3 regions of the Ochrobactrum sp. PL_is501 genome follow, and region 2 is predicted to be linked to each of the others. Evidence: riboswitches for the same ligand, from Rfam matches in the RefSeq annotation. Region 2 holds a riboswitch; each other region holds the start of a gene.

Region 1 (7,018 bases), on a different contig from region 2:
GGCGCGGGTGCGTTTATCGGCAAAATCTATCCGGCGACCTATTTTGTAACCATCTCGCGCGGCGTTTTCTCCAAGGCACTGGGGTTTGCTGATCTCGCGGGTTCGTTGTTGCCCCTAGTGATAGCGGTGCCGGTACTTATGGCGCTCGCCATTGTTCTCCTCAAGAAACAGGCGAGCTAAGATGCGGATATCCAACATATTCCAGCTTGGCGTGAAGGAACTGCGCGGTCTTGCGCGCGATCCGATGTTGCTGATCCTGATCGTTTATGCCTTTACACTTGCCATCTACACAGCGTCCAAGGCGATGCCTGAAACCCTCAACAATGCGGCGATAGCGATTGTTGATGAAGATCAGTCACCGGTGTCGAGCCGGATAACAACGGCTTTTTACCCGCCGTATTTCGTGCCCCCGAAGCTGATTTCGTCCTATGAAATGGATGCCCGGATGGATGAAGGGCTTGATACATTTGCACTGAACATACCGCCGAATTTCCAGCGCGATCTTTTGGCTGGCCGTTCGCCGACAATCCAGCTCAATGTCGATGCGACCCGGATGAGCCAGGCCTTTACCGGTGGCGGCTATGTGCAGTCGATTGTATCGAGTGAGGTGAGCGAGTTTCTCAATCGTTATCGCGGTAGCGCGCAAGCGCCGGTGGAACTCAATCTTAGGGCGCGATTCAATCAGGATTTGAACAAGGGTTGGTTCGGCGCGATCAACAACGTGATTTCATCCGTAACGATGCTCTCGATCATCCTGACAGGTGCTGCCCTTATCCGAGAACGCGAACACGGAACCATCGAGCATCTATTGGTGATGCCGGTGACGCCCGTTGAAATCATGGTCAGCAAGATATGGTCTATGGGGCTGGTCGTGCTGGTTGCTTCTGCTTTTGCACTGGTCTTTGTGGTGCAGGGCCTGCTTGCCGTTCCGATCTATGGGTCGATATCGCTGTTTCTCGTTGGCGCGGCACTACAGCTTTTTGCGACGACCAGCCTTGGCATTTTTCTGGCAACGGCGGCTGGTTCCATGCCGCAGTTCGGTATGCTGCTGATGCTGGTGCTTTTGCCGCTGCAGGTGCTTTCGGGAGGGACAACACCCCGCGAGAGCATGCCCGAGATCATCCAGACAATCATGCTGGCCGCGCCGAACACGCATTTCGTCATTCTGGCGCAATCGATCCTGTTTCGCGGAGCGGGACTGGGCGTCGTCTGGCCGCAATTTCTGGCTCTCATCGTCATTGGTTGTGTGCTGTTCTATTTCGCGCTCCAGCGTTTTCGCGCATTTCTGCGATAGGAAAATTCTTTGAAAACAGGAGGCTGAGTCCATTCCTTGCGAATGTGATTCAGTTTTCTGTGCCGGATTGCGCTTTAGTTGAGTTGCGAATCCTTAACCATGTTGCTATCGCAGTTCTCAGGAAACGGTTCCGCTGTTCAGGCGGATGAAAAGGGAACACGGTGAAGCCATTCTGGCCGATGCCGCGACTGCCCCCGCAACTGTAACCGGAGAGCTATCCTCCACAGCCGCGCAAGCGGTGAAAGCCACTGAAAGCAAGCGTGCGATCGGGAAGGCGGAGGTAAGGCGATGACCCGGAAGTCAGGAGACCTGCCGTATCCTGTCACCCATGCATGGATACGGGGTGTGTCCAGGCGCGGCTGTCCGTGGCGGTGACATTGTTGAAATGTTGCCGTCGGGAAGAAGGGCGTTTTGCGCCACGATCACTTCAACCTGCGGTGCGAGGAAAAGCCGGATCTCCGGTTCGGCGGGTTGAGGAAAAATGCACCTTTTGAAATCATCAGTTCTGCTGGCATCGGCCAGTATTCTTGCGCTGTCATCCACGGCATCGGCACAAAATCTGCCGGACGGCGATGACGTTGTGGTTCTCGACACAATCGTGGTCACACCATTGCGCCGCGCGTCTTCGCTCCAGCGCTCGACATCGTCCGTGACGGTCATCGATTCAGCGGATATCGAGCGTTCAGCCGCTCCCGATCTGCAATCCTTGCTGAAATCCTATAGCGGCATCTCCATAAAGACGAATGGCGGGCAGGGCGCATCTTCGGATATTTATATGCGCGGCATGTCGTCCAAGCAGACGGTCGTGTTAATTAATGGCGTACGCACCGCATCGGCTACGTCCGGTTCCACGGCGCTTGCGAATATTCCCTTGAGCTCCATTGATCGCATTGAGGTCGCAAAGGGTGCCCATTCTGCGCAATATGGTGCTGATGCGATGGGTGGGGTAATCAATATCATCACCAGGCAAGGTGGAGCTTGCGGTGAGCGCTCCTGGTGCGGCAGTCTTTCTACCGGTGTCAGCCATCCCTGGGGCGGGTATGTGTCCGGGTCCGTTCAGGGGCGAAGCAGCGACGGCATCGACTATGCTTTTGGTGCGGCGATCACAGGCACGCAAGGCTATGATTTCACGACGCCGGACGCTTATGGCCATGAGCCGGATCGCGACGGATTTCTGCAAGGATCGTTCAACTTTGCGCTGTCGAAAGATTTCGACTGGGGCAAAATCTATGCCGACGGTCTCTTCAGCCGGGGACGGAACCAATATGATGCCAAGGCACCATCTCCGAACCAGGCCGACAGCACGGCATTTGCCGGCAAGCTTGGAACGCGCATCGATCATTCAGCGGATTGGTCGTCTACGCTGGAATTCAGCACCGGCGTTGACAGCAGCCGTAATTTTCGCAAGGGCGTGAACGGGTCTGACCGGTTTGAAACCAAGCGTTATGGGGTCTTTGCGTCGACCGAGAAGAGTTTCGACACAGGCAATGCCAATCATATCGTGACTGCTGGTGTGGAAGCCTATCGGGAGGAGATCAACACCACGGTTGCCTATGATGAAACCAGTCGCGATCTGGCTGCCATATTTGGCCAGTACTCGCTGGAATACGAGGCGCTACGCGTCGATAGCGGACTGCGTTACGACCACAACAGTCAGTTCGGTGATGTCGTGACCTACAATCTCGGTACGAGCTATGAGGTTTTGCCGGATCTGGTTTTGCGGTCATCCTATGCCACGGGTTTTCGGGCCCCGACGTTCAACGAACTTTATTATCCTGGTTTCGCCAATCCCGATCTGCAACCGGAAAAGTCCCGATCCTATGAAGTCGGCTTGAACTGGCAGGCTACGGCTTCGACCAGTCTCGATATGGCATTTTATCAGACGTGGTTGCGCGATGCCATCATGAGCACGGCGCCATCCTATTTGCCTTACAATATCGCCAGTGCGAAAGTTACCGGATTCGAGGCCACGCTGGCGCATCGTTTTGATGATCGCTGGGGCGTCAAGGGCTCGATCGATCTCAAACAGCCAGTCGATGAGGATACAGGTAGGGACCTTCCTTATCGTGAACGTTTCAAGGCTGCGGCCGAGATCAACTTCATGCCGATTGAAAAGCTCGATCTGACGGCAAGATTGATTTATGGCGGTTCGCGCTATGCCGATGCTGCGAATAGCAAGAAGCTGGGAGACTATGTGACCGCTGATTTCGTGGCACTTTATTCCATCGACAGCCAATCGCAGTTGAAGCTCTCGGTCGAGAATATCTTTGACAAGGATTATCAGACCAGCTCTGGCTATATTGCACCGGGACGTACCATCAATATCGGATTGACCCGGAATTTCTGAGGCTGAACAGAGAATGAAAAGGGCATCCGCACAATGGATCACCAGCTTCTGCCTCGCGGCGGGGCTGGCCCTTTTTGCTCGAAATCCAGCAGACGCGGCGGAAAATTCCCAACGCGTCGTTTCCATCAACGTATGTACCGATCAGCTGGCATTGCTGCTGGCAGATGAGGGGCAGCTAGAATCGGTTTCGTACTTGTCGCAGGACCCGGAGCTGTCCGTCATGGCTGCGAAAGCCCGTAAGATGCCGGTCAATCACGCACAGGCGGAGGAAGTCTTTCTGATGAAACCTGATCTTGTGCTGGCGGGAACCTTCTCATCGAGGGCAACGGTTGGGCTATTGCGGAGGCTTGGCGTTCGTGTGGAAGAGTTCGCACCCGCCCGCTCATTCGGGGATATAGAAGTTCATCTGCGTCGCATGGGTGAGCTGCTCGGAAGACAGGTAGAAGCGCGCAGGGAAATCGATAAAATGAAAGCTGCCTTGGCGGCAATTCGGCCTCCTGCTCGCCACAAGACGGTCGCACTTTATTATGCCAATAGTTACACATCAGGCCGGGGAACGCTGGTCGATGAAGCTGTGCGCCTTGCAGGGCTTGATAATCTGGCCGACAAGGCAGGCGTCAGTGGTTCTGCTCCGCTATCGCTGGAAAAGCTGGTGCTTGAGAAGCCGGACATTCTGGTGCGCAGTTCCAGGGATCGTGCGCCTGCGCTGGCTTTCGAGAATTTCGAGCACCCGGCATTGCGGGCTTTGGAAAAACAGGCGAGGGCGGTGACGATAGCAGATAATCTGACCGTGTGCGGTGGGCCATTCAGCGTCGAAGCCGTGGCAGAACTCGCGGAGGCGGCGCGTGACTGAACGGAACCGCTTCTATCTTCTGCTGGTCGGGCTCGCCCTGCTCGTGGCTTTGCTTTTCGTGGTTTCGTTGCTGACGGGTCCCGCTGCTATCAGTATTGCCGACAGTCTCAAGGCACTTTTCGGCAATGACAGCGAAATGATCGTACTGGTCATGCGCGAAATTCGTCTGCCCCGGGCATTGCTCGCGCTCCTTGTCGGAGCTTCGCTTGGATTGTCCGGTGCTGCCTTGCAGGGCTATTTGCGGAACCCGCTCGCAGAACCCGGTTTGCTGGGGGTGAGCGCCTCCGCGTCATTTGGTGCTGTCATCGCTATCTATAGCGGCCTGTCGCTTCTGTTTCCGCTGGCTTTGCCGCTGCTCGCATTGGCAGGCGCTTTTGTCTCGGTGTTTCTCGTCAAGCTTCTGGCGGGGCGCAATGCCGGTACGCTCGCCGTCATACTGGCTGGCGTCGCAGTAACGAGCCTTGCCGGTGCATTGACGGCGCTGGCGCTCAACCTTTCGCCCAATCCGTTTGCGGCAATGGAAATCGTCTTCTGGATGCTGGGATCGCTGGCCGACAGATCAATGACCCATGTGGTTCTCGCCGCGCCGTTTATCCTGATTGGCTGGGCGTTGCTGCTGGCGCTCGGGCGGTCGTTGGACAGTTTGACATTGGGTGCGGATGCTGCGGCCACGATGGGCGTCAATCTGGCTCGCGTGCAACTCTTTGCGGTGCTGGGAACCGCAGCTTGCGTGGGGGCTTCCACTGCTGTTGCCGGTGCAATCGGTTTTGTGGGACTGGTGGTCCCGCATCTTTTACGTCCGCTGGTTGGTGCGCGCCCATCACGATTGCTGGTTGCCAGCGGAATGGGTGGCGCCGCATTGTTGTTGGCGGCGGACATCTTGGTGCGCATTGTCATGCCGGGACGGGAACTGAAACTGGGCGTCCTGACCGCGATCATCGGTGCGCCCTTCTTTCTTTGGCTGGTGTTTAAATACCGGAGGCAGCTCATATGACATCGCTTTCGGTAAAAAATCTTTCCGTTACGCTTGGCGGCAAGGTGGCACTCAACAATGCAAGTTTCGATATTCATGGTGGTGAATTCATCGGGCTGATCGGACCCAACGGTGCCGGAAAAACGACATTGTTGCGCGCCATTCTGGGACTTGTGGCTTCGCGGGGCGAAATTTCCCTTCATGGCGACGACGTTCGCCAGATGAGCGCTTCGACAAAAGCGCAGAGCCTTGCCTATTTGCCACAGGAACGTGATGTGGCGTGGCCAGTATCCGTGGAAATGCTCGTTTCGTTGGGGCGCTCAGCATCGAAGCCGGTTTTTGCGAGCCTGAGTACGCAAGACGAAACGCTTATCGAGAATGCGATGCAGCGCATGGACGTGACCCGATTTCGGGAAAGGTCGGCGATGGAGCTTTCCGGCGGTGAACGCGCGCGTGTCTTGATTGCGCGTGTTTTGGCGCAGGATACGCCCGTAATACTTGCCGATGAACCGGTGGCGGGGCTCGACCCCTCACACCAGCTTGGATTGATGGAAAGTTTTGCCGCACTCGCGAAGGAGGGAAAGACCGTTGTTGCTTCATTGCATGAGTTGAGCCTTGCGGCACAGCATTGCACTCGGCTTATTCTGCTCGACAAGGGACGTATCGTTGCGGACGGAGCGCCGATGGAAGTGCTCACGCCGCAACTGCTGCACGATGTCTACGGAATTAGGGCAAAAATCATGACTGTGGATGGCGAGTTCATCGTCCATCCGACCTCCCGTATAGGCTAGATATTTTTCCACTGGCGTTCGGGGGACGAAGCATAGATCGTTTCGACCGTCTTCTGGACTTCATAACCTTCGCGGAAGTCGGCATGGTTGCTCTTCTGTCCTGCAATGGCAAGCAGGAAGTCGCGGACTTCGATCGTCTTCAGGTCATTGAAGCCGATCTGGTGGCCGCCTGCCACGCAAAATGCTCCGTATGGTTCGTGTTCAGGTCCGGCGAAAATCTTGCGGAAGCCTTGTTGTCCCTTCTTGTCGGAGAAAAGAAACAGATCGAGTTCATTGAAGCGCTCTTGCGAAAAGAACAGCGACCCTTTCGATCCGGAAATCTCAAAGTCGTGCTGCATCTTGCGGCCGCTGGCGATCCAGCTTGCCTCCAGTGTGCCGATCGCTCCGTTTTCGAAACGTACGAAGGCACGAGCAACATCGTCCACCTTAACGGGTTTCATCTGCGAAAGGTTGGAGCTATCCGGGCGCTCGCCGATGATTGTGACCGCATCCCCCATAACGGCTTTGATCGGTCCAACGAGATAGCGTGCAGCGGCGATGATATGGCTGCCGATATCGGCTAGCGCACCGCCGCCGCCCGCCGGATCAAGCCTCCATGTCCAGGGAATGCGAGCATCGGCCATGAAGTCTTCTGCATGGATGCCGCGAAAATTGCGGATTTCGCCCAGTTCACCGCTGTCGATGATCTCTTTGGCCAGTTTTATCATCGGGTTTTTCAGATAGTTGAAGCCAACGGCTGTCTGAATGCCCATTCTTTCCG
Region 2 (7,018 bases):
ACTTCACCATCTTCTCGATATCGGCATTGATGGCGGCTTCCTGTTCGGCAGTGATGCCGGGAGCCGCACCCACCATGCGCCAGTTCTGGATCGAAACGTCCACGCCGCCTTCCTTGAAGGTCGGGGCATCGATGCCTTCCACGCGCTCGTCGCTGGAAATGCCGATGATGCGCAGCGTGCCTGCCTTGATCTGGGCTTCGAACTCGCCGTAGCCGGAAATGCCGACAGTCACCTGATTGCCGAGAATGGCCGCAAGCGCTTCGCCGCCGCCGGAGAAAGCAATGTAATTGACCTTGGTCGGGTCGACGCCTGCCGCCTTGGCAAAAAGACCAGCGGTGATGTGGTCGGTGCCGCCGGCAGAACCGCCGCCCCATGAAACGGAGCCCGGATCAGCCTTCAGCTTCGCGGCAAGGTCACCAAGGTTCTGGATGTCGGAAGAAGCCGGTACGACGATGGCTTCATATTCGCCCGTAAGACGCGCAATCGGCGTGATGGCGTCCAGCGTGACCGGCGATTTGTTGGTCAGGATAGCGCCGACCATGACATAGCCGCCAACGATGAGCTGGCTCGGATCACCCTTGTTCTGGTTCACGAACTGCGCGAGGCCGATGGTGCCGCCAGCGCCCGGAACGTTGATGACCTGCACGCTGCCGGAAATCTTTTCGTCCTGAAGCGCGCTCTGCATCGTGCGCGCCGTCTGGTCCCAGCCGCCGCCCGGAGCGGCAGGCGCGAGCACCTTGTAGTCTTCCGCGGAAGCAGAGCCTGCCATAGCCAACGCCGCCACCGACGTCAGGGCCAGAATGAATCTACGCATATGTCCTCCCAAATGGAATATATGCCGCCCTTCGGCGGACCTCCCCAAGTCCCGCTCCTCTAGCGGGAGCAAACTACATGGAGATTAGCGAAAACAAATTCAATAGGCCAGCATATGCGACAATAGTTTGGCCGCTATTTCAGCAACGCACCTGAAAACGGCACGCCAAAATAGCCGACGGGATGCGCTTGACGGCGACGCCATGCCGACGTAATAGTATAACGACGGTTCCCCGACCGAGAGCGAAGGGGATTAATAGGGAACACGGTGAGGACGACCCGAAAAGGGGCCAAGACCGTGGCTGCCCCCGCAACTGTAAGCGGATTGCCGTTCATCCTCGTGACGTTGAAAGCGTCATGCCACTGTGCCGGAGAAGCGCGGGAAGGCAGATGAACAGCAGATATTCGTGAGCCAGGAGACCTGCCGTCTAGTGTTGTCCATTGTCACGGGCGGGGATGCCCGGAGCAGGAGCCGGTTATGACAGATTTCCGCGTCGCAGGACGCATTCTTCCATCGTCATCGCATGATTTCGACATGTCCCCGGATATGCCTGTCCGCCTTCCGCGCCGGATTTTTTCCGTCGCCTGACAGGACTTTCTTCTCTCAGTTACATCGGGGATATCCATGAAAATTTTCGGCAAAATGCCGTTTCATCTCGCTATTTGTGCGGCTACATTTCTCGCTGGCGGCCTGGTTGCACAGGCGGCGGAAACGCACTATCCGCTGACGTTGAAAAATTGCGGCCGCGAGGTCACGTTCAAACAGGCGCCCACCCGTGCCGTCGCTGTCGGCCAGAGCACCGCGGAGATCCTCTACAGCCTTGGTCTGGGCGACAAGCTTGTCGGGACCGCTGTCTGGTTCGGCCCTGTTCTCAAGGGCTTCGAGGAGGTCAATGCCAAGGTGAAGCGGCTCGCCGATAACGATCCGAGCTTTGAAAGCGTTCTGGCGGAAAAGCCGGAAATCGTGACGGCTGATTTTCAATGGCATGTCGGCCCGACGGGTATTGTGGCGAAGCCCGAACAGTTCGAGGAACTGGGCATTCCCGCTTACACATCGCCGTCCGATTGTGTCGGCAAGGACAATTCCGGTGGCGGCGACGGCGTTCGCACGGCAGCGTTCAAGATGGACATCGTCTATCAGGAAATCACCGAACTGGCGGAAATATTCAATGTGCAGGATCGCGGCCAGAAACTCGTCGTCGACCTGAAAGCCCGTGAAGCGGCGGCTCGCAAGAAGATTGCTTCCGCTGATGGAAAACTGTCGGCTGTCGTCTGGTTTTCGAGCGCGCAGGTCGATGCTGACCCTTACGTCGCGGGCAAGTTCGGCGCACCCGCCTATATTCTTTCAGCGCTCGGCATCAGGAATGTGATCGACAGCGAAGAAGAGTGGCCAACGGTCGGATGGGAAACGATTGCGAAATCGAACCCGTCGATGATTGTGGCCGCGAAGCTGGATCGCCGTCGCTACCCGGCTGACGACATCGCCGTCAAGCACCAGTTCCTCGACAGTGATGCGGTCACGAAGCTGATGCCTGCGGTGAAGGACAAGCATGTCTTCGACATGGATGCGCAATCGATGAGTACTTCGCTTCGCGTGATCGAAGGCATCGAGACACTCGCCGCCAATATCGCAAACTCGGATTTGAACAAGTGACGGCGCGGGCAGCAACAGCGGGCTTCAAGCAAAAGGGGAGGGCACGCTCCGGCGTGCTCTTTCTGGCCTTTTCTCTTGTCCTCCTGCTTTTTGCCCTTTGGCTCGGTGCCGCGATAGGCGAAACGGCGATACCGCTCGATGTGGTTGCGAAAACCGTGGCCAACCGGCTGTGGAACGCCGGATATGCGCTTGAGCCTATCGATGAAGGGATTGTCTGGAGCTATCGCCTCAGCCGTGCGGTCATCGCTGCATGTTGCGGCGCGTCGCTCGCAATATCCGGCGTCATCTTGCAGTCGCTGCTCCGAAATTCGCTTGCCGATCCTTATATTCTGGGCATTTCGGCTGGCGCTTCGACCGGGGCGGTCAGCGTTGCCATCCTTGGCGTCGGAGCTGGCGTGCTGACGCTGTCGCTGGGTGCGTTTATCGGGGCGATTATTGCTTTCGGCCTCGTGTCCCTGCTGGCGCTACGGGCCGGACGCGGCAGCAGCGCAATCATTCTCGCCGGGATTGCCGGTTCGCAGCTTTTCAATGCGCTGACCTCGTTCATTGTCACCAAGGCCGCAAATGCTGAACAGGCACGCGGCATCATGTTCTGGCTTTTGGGCAACCTTTCCGGCGTGCGCTGGCCGGACGTCACACTTGCCCTGCCTGCCTGCCTGATCGGCCTTGTCATCTGCCTGTGGCATGCGCGTGCGCTCGATGCATTTACCTTCGGAACCGAATCCGCCGCTTCGCTCGGCATACCTGCGCGGCGCGTCTATGCGGTGCTGATCGGTGTCAGCGCCATGATGACGGCGGTGATGGTTTCCATCGTCGGTTCTGTCGGCTTTATCGGCCTTGTCATACCCCATGCAGCGCGCATGGTGGTTGGGGTTCGGCATGGCAGGCTGCTGCCTGCGGCGGCACTCATCGGGGCAATCTTCATGATCGTCGCCGACATCCTGTCGCGCGTCATTATTCCGGGGCAGGTTCTCCCAATCGGCGTCATCACGGCCCTGTTCGGTGCGCCCGCCTTCGCCCTGTTGCTTGGACAAAGGAGGGCTGCGTCATGATCCTCTCGGCCCACAATGTCGGCTGGTCGGCAGGCAATGTCGAGATTTTATGCAATGTTTCACTGGACGTGGCGGAAGGGGAGTTTCTTGGCATCATCGGGCCGAACGGTTCGGGAAAGACCAGTTTTCTGTCGCTGCTGTCCGGCGTGCGCCGGTGTCGCGTCGGCGAGGTGAACCTCTGCGGCACGCCGATCAGCAGTTTCAGCCACCGCGAGATTGCACGGCAACTGGCGCTGGTCGAGCAGCAGGCGGGTACGACAGACCGTATTACGGCGCGTCAGGCCGTCGAACTGGGGCGGACGCCTTATCTTGGGGCGCTATCGCCGTGGTCGGCGGAAGATGATGCAATCGTTGACCGGGCGCTGGTCAATGTCGATATGGCTCATCTGGCGGGCCGCTACTGGCACACGCTCTCGGGCGGCGAACGGCAGCGTCTGCATATAGCTCGCGCTTTGGCGCAGGAGCCGCAGATTTTGCTTCTGGACGAGCCGACCAATCATCTTGATATCGGGCACCAGATCGGGCTGCTGGATCTGGTTCGCCGTCAGAAGCTGACAGTCGTGGCCGCCTTGCATGACCTGAACCACGCCGCGATGTTTTGTGACCGGATCGCGGTGATGGATAAGGGAAATCTCGTCGCGTTGGGCACGCCGCGCGAGGTGTTGCAGGAAGGGCGGATCGCGGAAGTTTTCGGTGTCGAAGTTGATATCGAATATCATGGCATCGATGGTTGCCACATTCGTTATCGGGCGCCGAACCGGTGTTCTCCGAAACTCCGATATTCAGCTTGATCGGGGCTGGGGCGACCGCATCGCGGTCGCCGCTGGCCGTTATCGTTTTTCATGCGTACGTTCTAATAAATATGGTAACAAATAGGATTATAAAACAGAATTAACTAATGTATTTATACCTAAAATATAGCTAACATCATGATAAGTTGCGCTTTTTATTCAGTTTAATCACAGTAATTTGACCTGTTTTATTGACGATCTGTTTCCATTCCGTTGACGATCGGGGTATAAGGCCTCAGCGCATCAGGAGATGTACTCGTATGCAAAGCCTCGGCCTGCCTACAAGATGCATGGCAGAAGGACAGAAGAGATCATGCTTTGATTTGTTCCGTCATTCACGGTCCTGATATGCGGGTCGTTTCGGTTTTACGCCGGAAAGATCCGTTTTGAATAAAGAAACATTATTGGCATGTTCACATTAACAGAGCATGCGGCGAATGCATTTTATTCAATAAATTACTCTATTTATAAAGAGCGGCGGCTTTTCGTTTGGAAAAGCCGCCGTTATTTTATCAGGGATATTGGGCGCCGGTGACGGTGAGATAGACCGCGTAAAGCGACTTCGTCGCGGCGATGAAAAGCCGGTTACGGCGCGGCCCCCCGAAGGTTACGTTGGCGACTGTCTGCGGCGTCCTGATCTTGCCGAGGAGCGTGCCGTCCGGGGAGAAACAGTGCACGCCATCGCCGGCGCTGGTCCACAGGTTGCCGCCCATGTCGAAACGGAATCCGTCCGGCAAGCCATTATCGATGGTGCAGAATACCGCGCCGCCGGTAACGCGCTTGCCGCCATCCGCAATGTCGAAGACGCGGATATGGCGTGGCGCGTTCTCGTCGTGGCTATACGCGCTGTCGGCAACATAGAGCCTGGTTTCGTCCGGGGAAAAGGCGAGGCCGTTCGGCTGGTGGAAATCGGTGATGATTGCATCGAGTTCGCCGGTTTTCGGGTCAAGGCGATAGACATTGCGCGTGGGCTGTTCCGGGTCGGCCTTGTAGCCTTCATAATCGGCTATGATGCCGTAGGTCGGATCGGTGAACCAGACCGTTCCGTCTGAACGCACAATCACATCATTGGGTGCATTCAGCTTCTTCCCCCGGTAGCTGTCGGCCAGCACGGTGATGCTGCCATCCGGTTCCGTGCGGGTGACGCGGCGACCGGCATGCTCGCAGGTAACGAGGCGTCCTTCACGGTCGCGGGTGTTGCCGTTTGAGAAATTGGAGGGCTGGCGAAAGACGGACACGCCCCCTTCAGGCACCCAGCGCAGAATGCGCTGGTTCGGAATGTCGCTCCACAAAAGGCAGTTCTGGTCACCGAACCATACGGGCCCCTCGGCCCAGCGGCAACCGGTATAGAGTTCATCCAGATCGGCGCTCGGCACGATCATCTGCTTGAAGCGTTCGTCGTGGATTTCGTAAATCGAAACGGTCTGTGACAAGGAAATTTACTCCGGAAAAACTATCGTTCAGCCCGACGGCCACTGGCGAGGATGATCACCGCAATAATGGTGAGCCCGGTCAGGACAAGGCGGACACCGGCACCGAAACCATAAGTGTTGAGCATCGAGACGATGAGGAACATGAAGAGGGCGGCTCCCCAGATGCCGGGGATATTGGAATCGCCGCCAGCAACCGCCGTGCCGCCGATGATGACGACAGCGATCGACATCAACAGATATTCTGCGCCCATGTTCAGCGCCGCGCCGCCCGAGAAACAGGCGAGCAGGAAGCCGCAAAGCGAAGCCAGCACCGCGCAAAGCAGATAGGTGACGAAGCGTGTGCCGTCGACGGGTACGCCTGCCATGCGCGCCGCGAACGGGTTCTGGCCGATTGCCGAAATCCAGCGGCCATAAATGCTCTTTTTCAAAAGCACCCAGCCAATGACCGACAGGATCAGGGCCACGATGGCGACATTGGGAATGCCGAGCGTCGATGCAGTTGTGAACTGCGCCAGGCTCTCAGGCGGTTTTACGCGCAAGCCGCGATTGCTCCAGATGGCCGTAGACTGGATCAGGAAGCTCATCGACAAGGTGGCGATGATGGGAGGGATGCGCAGAAGCTTGATCAGCGCATAATTGCAAATGCCGATGGCAAGCCCGATCAGCAGCGCCACGGCAAGCCCGGCGAGGATCATGCCGTCCTGTGTGTCCATCAGTTTCAGCGCCAGCGTGGCGGCGAGCGTCATGTTGGCAGGCACCGACAGATCGATATTGCCGGGGCCGAGCGTGATGACGAACATCTGCCCCAGCCCGACGATCACCGAGAAGGATGCAAAGGTGAAGGCTGCATGGGAAAGCCCGTGCGCGCCTGCGCCTCCGGTGAAGAGGATTGTAATGACCCACACGGCGACGGTCGCAATAAACGACCATATCCACGGGCGTCTGGTGAGAATGGCGAGGCCGTTCATTGCTTTTTCTCCCTCTTTTCGAGGCGGTTGAGGAAGAGGCGCAATGCCAGCACCACAATGAGGATGCCGCCCTGCGCGCCAATCTGCCAGTCAGGGGAAATACGCATGAAGGAGAGGAAAGATCCGGCAAGCGTCAGTGTGAGCGCACCGATGACAGCACCGATGGGCGAGACGCGGCCGCCGACGAATTCGCCGCCACCGAGAATAACGCCTGCGATGGACAGAAGCGTATAACGTAACGCGATATTGGCATCAGCCGATGTGGTGAGGCCGACCAGTGCAATTCCTGCCAGCACCGCGAAAAAGG
Region 3 (7,018 bases), on a different contig from region 2:
CATGTCCATCCGCATGATGGATTTCATGATGCGACTTGCGGTTAGCGATGTCGTCTTCTGTGCCGACACCGAGGCCCAGTAGAACATCGGCTCCAAGCTTGCCAAAGCTTGCAGGAACCATGTTCACCCGGCGCGACGAACGTTCGGCCACATCCGCCTTAACGCTGTCCAGCCTTGAGGCATCGATCAGATCGGCCTTGTTGAGAACAATAAGGTCAGCGGCGTGAATCTGATCCTCAAAAAGTTCCTCCAAGGGGCTTTCATGATCAAGAGATTCATCTGATGCCCGCTGTGCATCAACCTTGTCATGATCATCGGCAAAACGTCCCTCTGCAACAGCTGCCGCATCGATCACCGTGACCACGCCATCGACCGTCACCTGCGTCTTGATTTCCGGCCAGTTGAAGGCCGCGACCAGCGGCTGCGGCAAGGCAAGGCCGGAGGTTTCGATCACGATATGGTCAGGACGATCAGCACGATCAAGAAGCTTGGTCATTGTCGGGATGAAATCATCGGCAACAGTGCAGCAGATGCAGCCATTGTTGAGCTCGATCACATCTTCCTCGCGGCATGTCTCGATACCGCAGCCTTTCAGAATACCGCCATCGACACCGAGATCGCCAAACTCGTTGATGATCAATGCAATGCGTTTTCCATTGGCGTTTTCCAATAGATTGCGGATCATCGTCGTTTTGCCCGATCCGAGAAAACCCGTGATAACGGTTGCGGGAATTTTTTGTCCCTGCATTGATTTATCCCTTCATCTTGAGCGGCAGCCCTGCCGCCATGAAATAAACTTCGTCCACGATCGCAGCCACTGCCTGGTGCAGAAAGCCTGCATGATCGCGAAATTCCCGTGCCATACGATTTTCCGGCACGATGCCAAGTCCAACTTCGTTTGAAACCAAAACGACTGGCCCGGCGAGGTTTGGCAGCATCACGACCAGATTTGCCGTCTCTGTCGCTATATCGCGTTCGGCCATCATCAAATTGGTCAGCCACAGGGTCAGGCAATCGACCAGCACGAACCGGTCGGCGGCAGCATGCGATGTGAGTGCGCCGACGAGATCAAGCGGCTCTTCCACAGTCTGCCATTCGGAACCACGCCGGTCGCGATGAATGGCAATGCGGTTTTCCATTTCCTCATCGAAGGCGCGCCCTGTTGCCAGATAAAGCGGCTTGAGCCCCGAGGATTCGATCATTTTCTCGGCATAAGACGATTTACCCGAACGGGCTCCGCCAAGAACCAAAACCAGTTTTCCGGGCGAAGCCATTTTCGTCAGCCTCCAATCTCGGACGATGCATAGTGGTGGATGAACCAGCCAAGCGCGAGACCAATCACCGCCCACATGAACAGGTTCGTCGCCAGCGAAGCGACCGCGTATTGCGAAGCAAGCAGCGAGGGAACTGGCGACGAAATATCCTCTGGATGCGGAGCACCATAAAGATGCGGCGCCATGATCAGCACCAGCCCCGATATCTTCGCCAAGGTTTCCTGACGCAAAGCGATGAGATAGATACCGAGGCCGCTCAGCACCACGGTTGTAGTCCACCAGAGCTGGCGTTCGACCAGATCCGCCGCAGGCATTGCCGGCAATTCTGGCGACAGTCCCAACGCAGGCAGAAATGCGACTGTGAAGAAACCCGCAACACCCCAATAGATACCATTCTGCACCGTGATGCGACGTCCGATAAGCAGGGCTAGCCCGCCAAGCAGCAGGGCAAAACCGGCCCCGGCCACGAGATTGGCAAGAATCGTATTGCTCAGCCGTCCAAAAGGCAGCTCCGCTCCTTCTTCTCCAGCATCTGCAGGAGCGGCACCATGATCGTGAGGCGCAGCTTCCGTCTCGCCATGGCTGTGGCCACCACCAGCCTCTTCGTAGGTTTCGGCCTGCAGGATCAAAGGCACTGTTTTCAGATACATAACAGGCGTGACCAGCAGCCCGGCCAGAAGACCGGCGGCCAGTGTCGCCAACAAATAACGGATCAACATTTCTGTCCCTCAATACGGTTTTCGGAACAAGACGCGCATAAAACCAACCAGATAGAACATTTCCAATGGTTCAATCAAAACGGGAAATACTCTAGCCGTGCGGCATCGAGCCTTGTTCAACTTCAATTCCGAAAGATGTCAAACTGCTCAGTGACAGGGAAAACCATAGGAATGGCGCGTGTCATGTGCCGAATCGTGCAGCGTGTCGGAATGGGCAAGCCCTACGCCGTAAATCAGGAACGCGCCGAGGAGCAGTGAAGCGACAGCTGTGCTCAGTCGGGCAGCGAGCGGCATTGCGAGTATGTTGGAAACAGTATCTTGAGTTCGTGCAGCCATGACAACCTCCGTGCAGGCAGCAGGGAAAAACCTCCCATGGGGCTCGGGCTCAATGCCCTCACGCAACAGGCAGGTCTCCTGGCTCGCGGGTCGTGGGGATCGAAGCGACCTTCCCAGAAGCTCTCAGCTTCCAGTGGTTACCGGTTTGTCCGGTTTGCTTCTTCCCTCTCCGCTCTACAGTCGCGGGGTCGGCTGCGATAAAGACGCCCGGAATGGGTCCGTCCGTCGCATTCCCTTTTGGTATCGCCGGGATTCGTCCCGACAAAGACCTGTTGCATGACTTTGGACACTAGGCTTTCCCCCTATCGGCGTCAATCGCAGCCGACAATTGGAGAGCTTATTTCAAGTCAAACAGCGCATTGATGTCGAGACACGCTTCCAGCCCTTCGGCCAGTTCATCCAGTGCAGCCTCGACACCGGCGCGATAGTTCACTGAACTGCCATGCACCCCGAGACTGTGCAGAAATTTCCGACGAAATTCGTCCGCATTGAACACGCCATGCAGATAAGTCCCCATGATGCGTCCGTCCGGCGATATGGCTCCATCATCGTGCTCGCCAATTCGGGCGAAAGGCCGTGTCATATCTGGCCCGGTCGTGCGACCGATATGAATTTCATAACCTTCAAGCAGAGTATTATGAAGAAGCGAGGTCGCCCGCACATTGCGGACCACTTTTTCAGGCTCCATAACTGTTTCGATATCGAGAAACCCGAGACCATAGATGCCCCGCGCATCCCCCTCAATACCGGCAGGGTCGCTAATGTGGCGACCAAGCATCTGAAACCCGCCGCAAATGCCCAACACATGGCCACCCCGCTTCACATGGGCAGACAATTGCTGATCCCAGCCATTATCCCGTAACGCCCGCATGTCGGCTATCGTAGATTTTGTGCCGGGCAGCACCACAAGTCCCGCATCCGCAGGCAGACTGGAACCTGGCGGCACCATGACCACCTCTACATCGGGTTCTGCCTTTAGCGGATCGAGATCATCGAAATTGGCAATACGCGGCAACATCGGCACTGCGACGACAAGCGCCTTTTTGTCTGCGCGCGCAGCCCGCTCCAGAACGACCGAATCCTCGGCAGGCAACCGCGATACCGCGTCCATCCACGGAACCACTCCAAATGAGCGCCAGCCGGTAAACCGCGTGATTGCTTCAAGACCGTCATCGAAAAGCGAAATATCGCCCCGGAACTTGTTGATCAGAAAACCGCGAACCATGGCGCGGTCTTCTTCCGGCAAAATCGTGTGGGTGCCGACCAGAGAGGCAATCACGCCGCCTCTGTCTATATCACCGACGAGAACAACAGGGACACCAGCCTGTGTCGCAAATCCCATATTGGCAATGTCGCCCGCGCGAAGGTTGATTTCAGCGGGCGACCCAGCACCTTCCACCAGCACAATATCTGCGCATTCGCTGACTCGGGCGAATGATTCCATGACCGCAGCCATGAGCTGCGGTTTCAACTCCTGGTAATAACGCCCACGCGCTTCGCCCCGCATCTGACCCTGAACAATAACCTGGCTGCCCATATCCGTCTGCGGCTTCAGCAGAACCGGATTCATATGCACCGAGGACGGCACGCCGCAAGCCAGCGCCTGCAGCCATTGAGCACGACCGATCTCACCCTCGTCATCGCTGACAGCGGCATTATTGGACATGTTTTGCGGCTTGAACGGGCGTACCTTCAGTCCACGATTGCGCGCAAGGCGGCAAAGCCCGGCGACAAGAACACTCTTGCCGACGTCTGAACCGGTTCCCTGAAACATGATTGCGCGTGCCATCGACTGCTGCGTAGCTTAATCTGATCCCGCTGGCAACGGGACCCCGACCGGTACGCGTCTATGCAAAAATGCGCATCAGTTTATTACAAATGTGAGCAACATTATTCCACTGGAGCGTTGGCAGCATCCTGCTCTTATGCTCTAGTCGGACCATGAAAGCGGTGCTCATAGGGAGGAAACCATGGATGCTGCCGACCAGAACCAGTTCGAACTGAACGAAGAACAGCTTGCCATTCAGGATATGGCGCGCGCCTTCGCCAGCGATCGCGTCGCCCCTGATGCATTGCAATGGGATCGCGACAAGCATTTCCCGGTGGACATCCTGCGTGAGACCGGGCCGCTCGGCATGGGCGGTATTTATGTGCGGGAAGACGTCGGCGGCTCGGCGCTGAAACGGCTCGATGCAGTGCTTATCTTCGAGGCTCTTGCCACGGCTTGCCCGACATTTTCGGCTTTCCTGTCCATTCATAACATGGCTGCGTGGATGATCGACGCTTTCGGCGATGAGGACCAGCGCCAGCGCCTCCTGCCGCAACTGACCTCGATGAACTGGCTGGCGAGCTACTGCCTCACAGAACCCGGTTCCGGTTCCGACGCGGCGGCACTCAAGACCCGAGCCGTGCGCGATGGCGACCATTATATTGTCAACGGCGCGAAGCAGTTCATTTCTGGTGCCGGTGCGACTGACGTCTATGTCACGATGGTGCGTACCGGAGAGGACGGTCCGAAAGGCATTTCCACGCTTGTTGTGCCTAAAGATGCACCGGGCCTGTCTTTCGGTGCCAACGAGCATAAAATGGGCTGGAACGCCCAGCCGACCCGCACGGTCATTTTTGACAACTGCCGCGTACCGGTGGAGAATCGCCTCGGCGATGAAGGCGTCGGCTTCAAAATCGCGATGGCCGGCCTCGACGGCGGGCGCCTCAATATTGCCGCCTGTTCGCTAGGCGGCGCGCAAGCCGCAACCACCAAGGCGCTGGAATATAGCGCCGAGCGCAAGGCTTTCGGGCAAACGCTGGATCGCTTTCAGGCGTTGCAGTTCCGCCTGGCCGACATGGAAACGGAACTGGCCGCTTCGCGCATGCTTCTTTATACGGCCGCCAGCAAGCTCGACCGCAAGACCCACGACGCCGGCAAATGGTCGGCCATGGCCAAACGCTTCGTGACCGACACCGGCTTCAACGTCGCGAACGAGGCTCTCCAGCTTCTGGGTGGTTACGGCTATCTTCACGATTATGGCGTGGAGAAACTGGTGCGAGACCTGCGCGTTCATCAAATTCTTGAAGGCACCAACGAAATCATGCGCGTTATCATCGCCCGTCACATGATCGGCCGTTGAAGCGCAACAATCAGCAAGGGAGGTTTTGTCATGGCCACAATCGCATTTATCGGCCTCGGCAATATGGGCGGCCCGATGGCTGCCAATCTGGTCAAGGCCGGTCATAAGGTGCTGGGCTTCGATCTGTTGCCGCAGCATCTGGAAGAAGCAAAGGCCAACGGCCTCGTAATTGCGGCAAGCGCGGCAGAAGCAGCCGCCGACGTGGATGCGGTCATAACGATGCTGCCCGCAGGCAAGCATGTTATCTCGGTTTATGAAGACATTGCGCCCAAGGCCCGCAAGGGTTCGCTTTTTATCGATTGTTCGACGATCGACGTCGATTCGGCTCGCAAGGCGCATGAACTGGCAGCCGCTCATGGCCACCTTTCCATCGATGCGCCGGTTTCGGGCGGCACGGGCGGTGCTTCTGCGGGCACATTGACTTTCATGGCCGGGGGCAGTGACGATGCTTTCCAGCGCGGAGAGCCTATCCTGCAACCCATGGCCGGGAAAATCGTCCATTGCGGCGGCGATGGCGCCGGACAAGCCGCAAAGATATGCAACAACATGATCCTCGGCATATCGATGATTGGAGTGAGCGAAGCCTTCGTGCTCGCTGAAAAGCTTGGCCTGTCCCATCAGGCACTTTTCGACGTGGCCTCAACCTCTTCGGGACAATGCTGGTCGCTGACAACCTATTGCCCGGTTCCGGGTCCGGTTCCCACATCGCCCGCAAATCGCGACTATAAGCCCGGCTTTGCTGCTGCTTTGATGCTGAAAGACCTTAAACTTTCACAGGAAGCAGCCAAAAGCGCCGGCGCCGAAACGCCTCTCGGTGCGCATGCGCAGGACCTTTACAGTCTTTTTGACGGCGAAGGGCACGGCGGCGAAGATTTCTCAGGCATTGTCAATTACCTTCGTTCCAAATCCGCCGCGAAGTAAATAATTTTCCATGCAAAAAACTTGCATTGTTTAGAATTGCTTAAGTCTCTGATAACCGTACGGTAACGATGTTGAGCTAAAAAGGAGCACGAGACGGATCAAACCGCTCTCGGCTCCGGATCTGGTACTGCGTACCGGAGCTCTGTATATCCCGCCAGTGTAACGTTCGGCGGAGATGCCATGCGTAATTGGCAAAACCGTGCACCTCTGGCAGCGCGGTTTTTGCCATTATTGCGCATATAAATTGCCTGAATCGGCCTGCACCCTTTATCTTGTGAGGTTGCGTATTTACACGCCTTTGTTACAAGGCTTTTTGAGCGGCCCAATTGAAATCTGGACATAATCCTGTGAAATGCAGGCTGCTTCCAGTGGAACCCGCACAGACAATTTATTCAAGGCAATGCATTTGACCGCGCAACGATCAGCTACCGTTGTTTCCACCGCCGACAAAAAGCTTTTCGGCCTGCCTTTAGCTGTAGTTTTCGTGCTGTGCTATTTCGCTTTCCAAGCCGTTCTCGTCACTATCGTTTCCAACGGCGCTGGCCTTGATGACGCCGAACAACTGGCCAATATCGGCTATCTTGACTGGGGCTATGGCGGATCGCAACCTCCACTTTATACATGGATTACCAATCTGGCA

What was found. Region 2 has a riboswitch for cobalamin ahead of AC0TOF_RS11655 (ABC transporter substrate-binding protein). Riboswitches for the same ligand answer to the same signal wherever they lie in the genome.
Region 1: it holds a riboswitch for cobalamin, as region 2 does, so the genes downstream of both, AC0TOF_RS20085 (TonB-dependent receptor domain-containing protein) here and AC0TOF_RS11655 (ABC transporter substrate-binding protein) in region 2, are expected to answer to the same signal.
Region 3: it holds a riboswitch for cobalamin, as region 2 does, so the genes downstream of both, AC0TOF_RS19880 (CbtB domain-containing protein) here and AC0TOF_RS11655 (ABC transporter substrate-binding protein) in region 2, are expected to answer to the same signal.

The regions. Positions count from the first base shown of each region.
Region 1 is NZ_JBVPGR010000040.1:108,103-115,120, reverse strand. It holds gene rbbA (ribosome-associated ATPase/putative transporter RbbA) at 1-180, shown strand, start outside; gene AC0TOF_RS20090 (ABC transporter permease) at 182-1,294, shown strand; cobalamin riboswitch at 1,403-1,625, shown strand; gene AC0TOF_RS20085 (TonB-dependent receptor domain-containing protein) at 1,776-3,641, shown strand; gene AC0TOF_RS20080 (ABC transporter substrate-binding protein) at 3,655-4,494, shown strand; gene AC0TOF_RS20075 (FecCD family ABC transporter permease) at 4,487-5,488, shown strand; gene AC0TOF_RS20070 (ABC transporter ATP-binding protein) at 5,485-6,258, shown strand; gene AC0TOF_RS20065 (Gfo/Idh/MocA family protein) at 6,255-7,018, opposite strand, start outside.
Region 2 is NZ_JBVPGR010000035.1:84,879-91,896, forward strand. It holds gene AC0TOF_RS11650 (Bug family tripartite tricarboxylate transporter substrate binding protein) at 1-814, opposite strand, end outside; cobalamin riboswitch at 1,023-1,256, shown strand; gene AC0TOF_RS11655 (ABC transporter substrate-binding protein) at 1,439-2,467, shown strand; gene AC0TOF_RS11660 (FecCD family ABC transporter permease) at 2,464-3,519, shown strand; gene AC0TOF_RS11665 (ABC transporter ATP-binding protein) at 3,516-4,310, shown strand; gene AC0TOF_RS11670 (SMP-30/gluconolactonase/LRE family protein) at 4,823-5,692, opposite strand; gene AC0TOF_RS11675 (ABC transporter permease) at 5,764-6,711, opposite strand; gene AC0TOF_RS11680 (ABC transporter permease) at 6,708-7,018, opposite strand, start outside.
Region 3 is NZ_JBVPGR010000040.1:62,713-69,730, forward strand. It holds gene cobW (cobalamin biosynthesis protein CobW) at 1-748, opposite strand, end outside; gene cobU (bifunctional adenosylcobinamide kinase/adenosylcobinamide-phosphate guanylyltransferase) at 753-1,274, opposite strand; gene AC0TOF_RS19875 (CbtA family protein) at 1,280-1,993, opposite strand; gene AC0TOF_RS19880 (CbtB domain-containing protein) at 2,141-2,329, opposite strand; cobalamin riboswitch at 2,381-2,617, opposite strand; gene AC0TOF_RS19885 (cobyric acid synthase) at 2,667-4,118, opposite strand; gene AC0TOF_RS19890 (isobutyryl-CoA dehydrogenase) at 4,300-5,457, shown strand; gene mmsB (3-hydroxyisobutyrate dehydrogenase) at 5,488-6,378, shown strand; gene AC0TOF_RS19900 (glycosyltransferase family 39 protein) at 6,779-7,018, shown strand, end outside.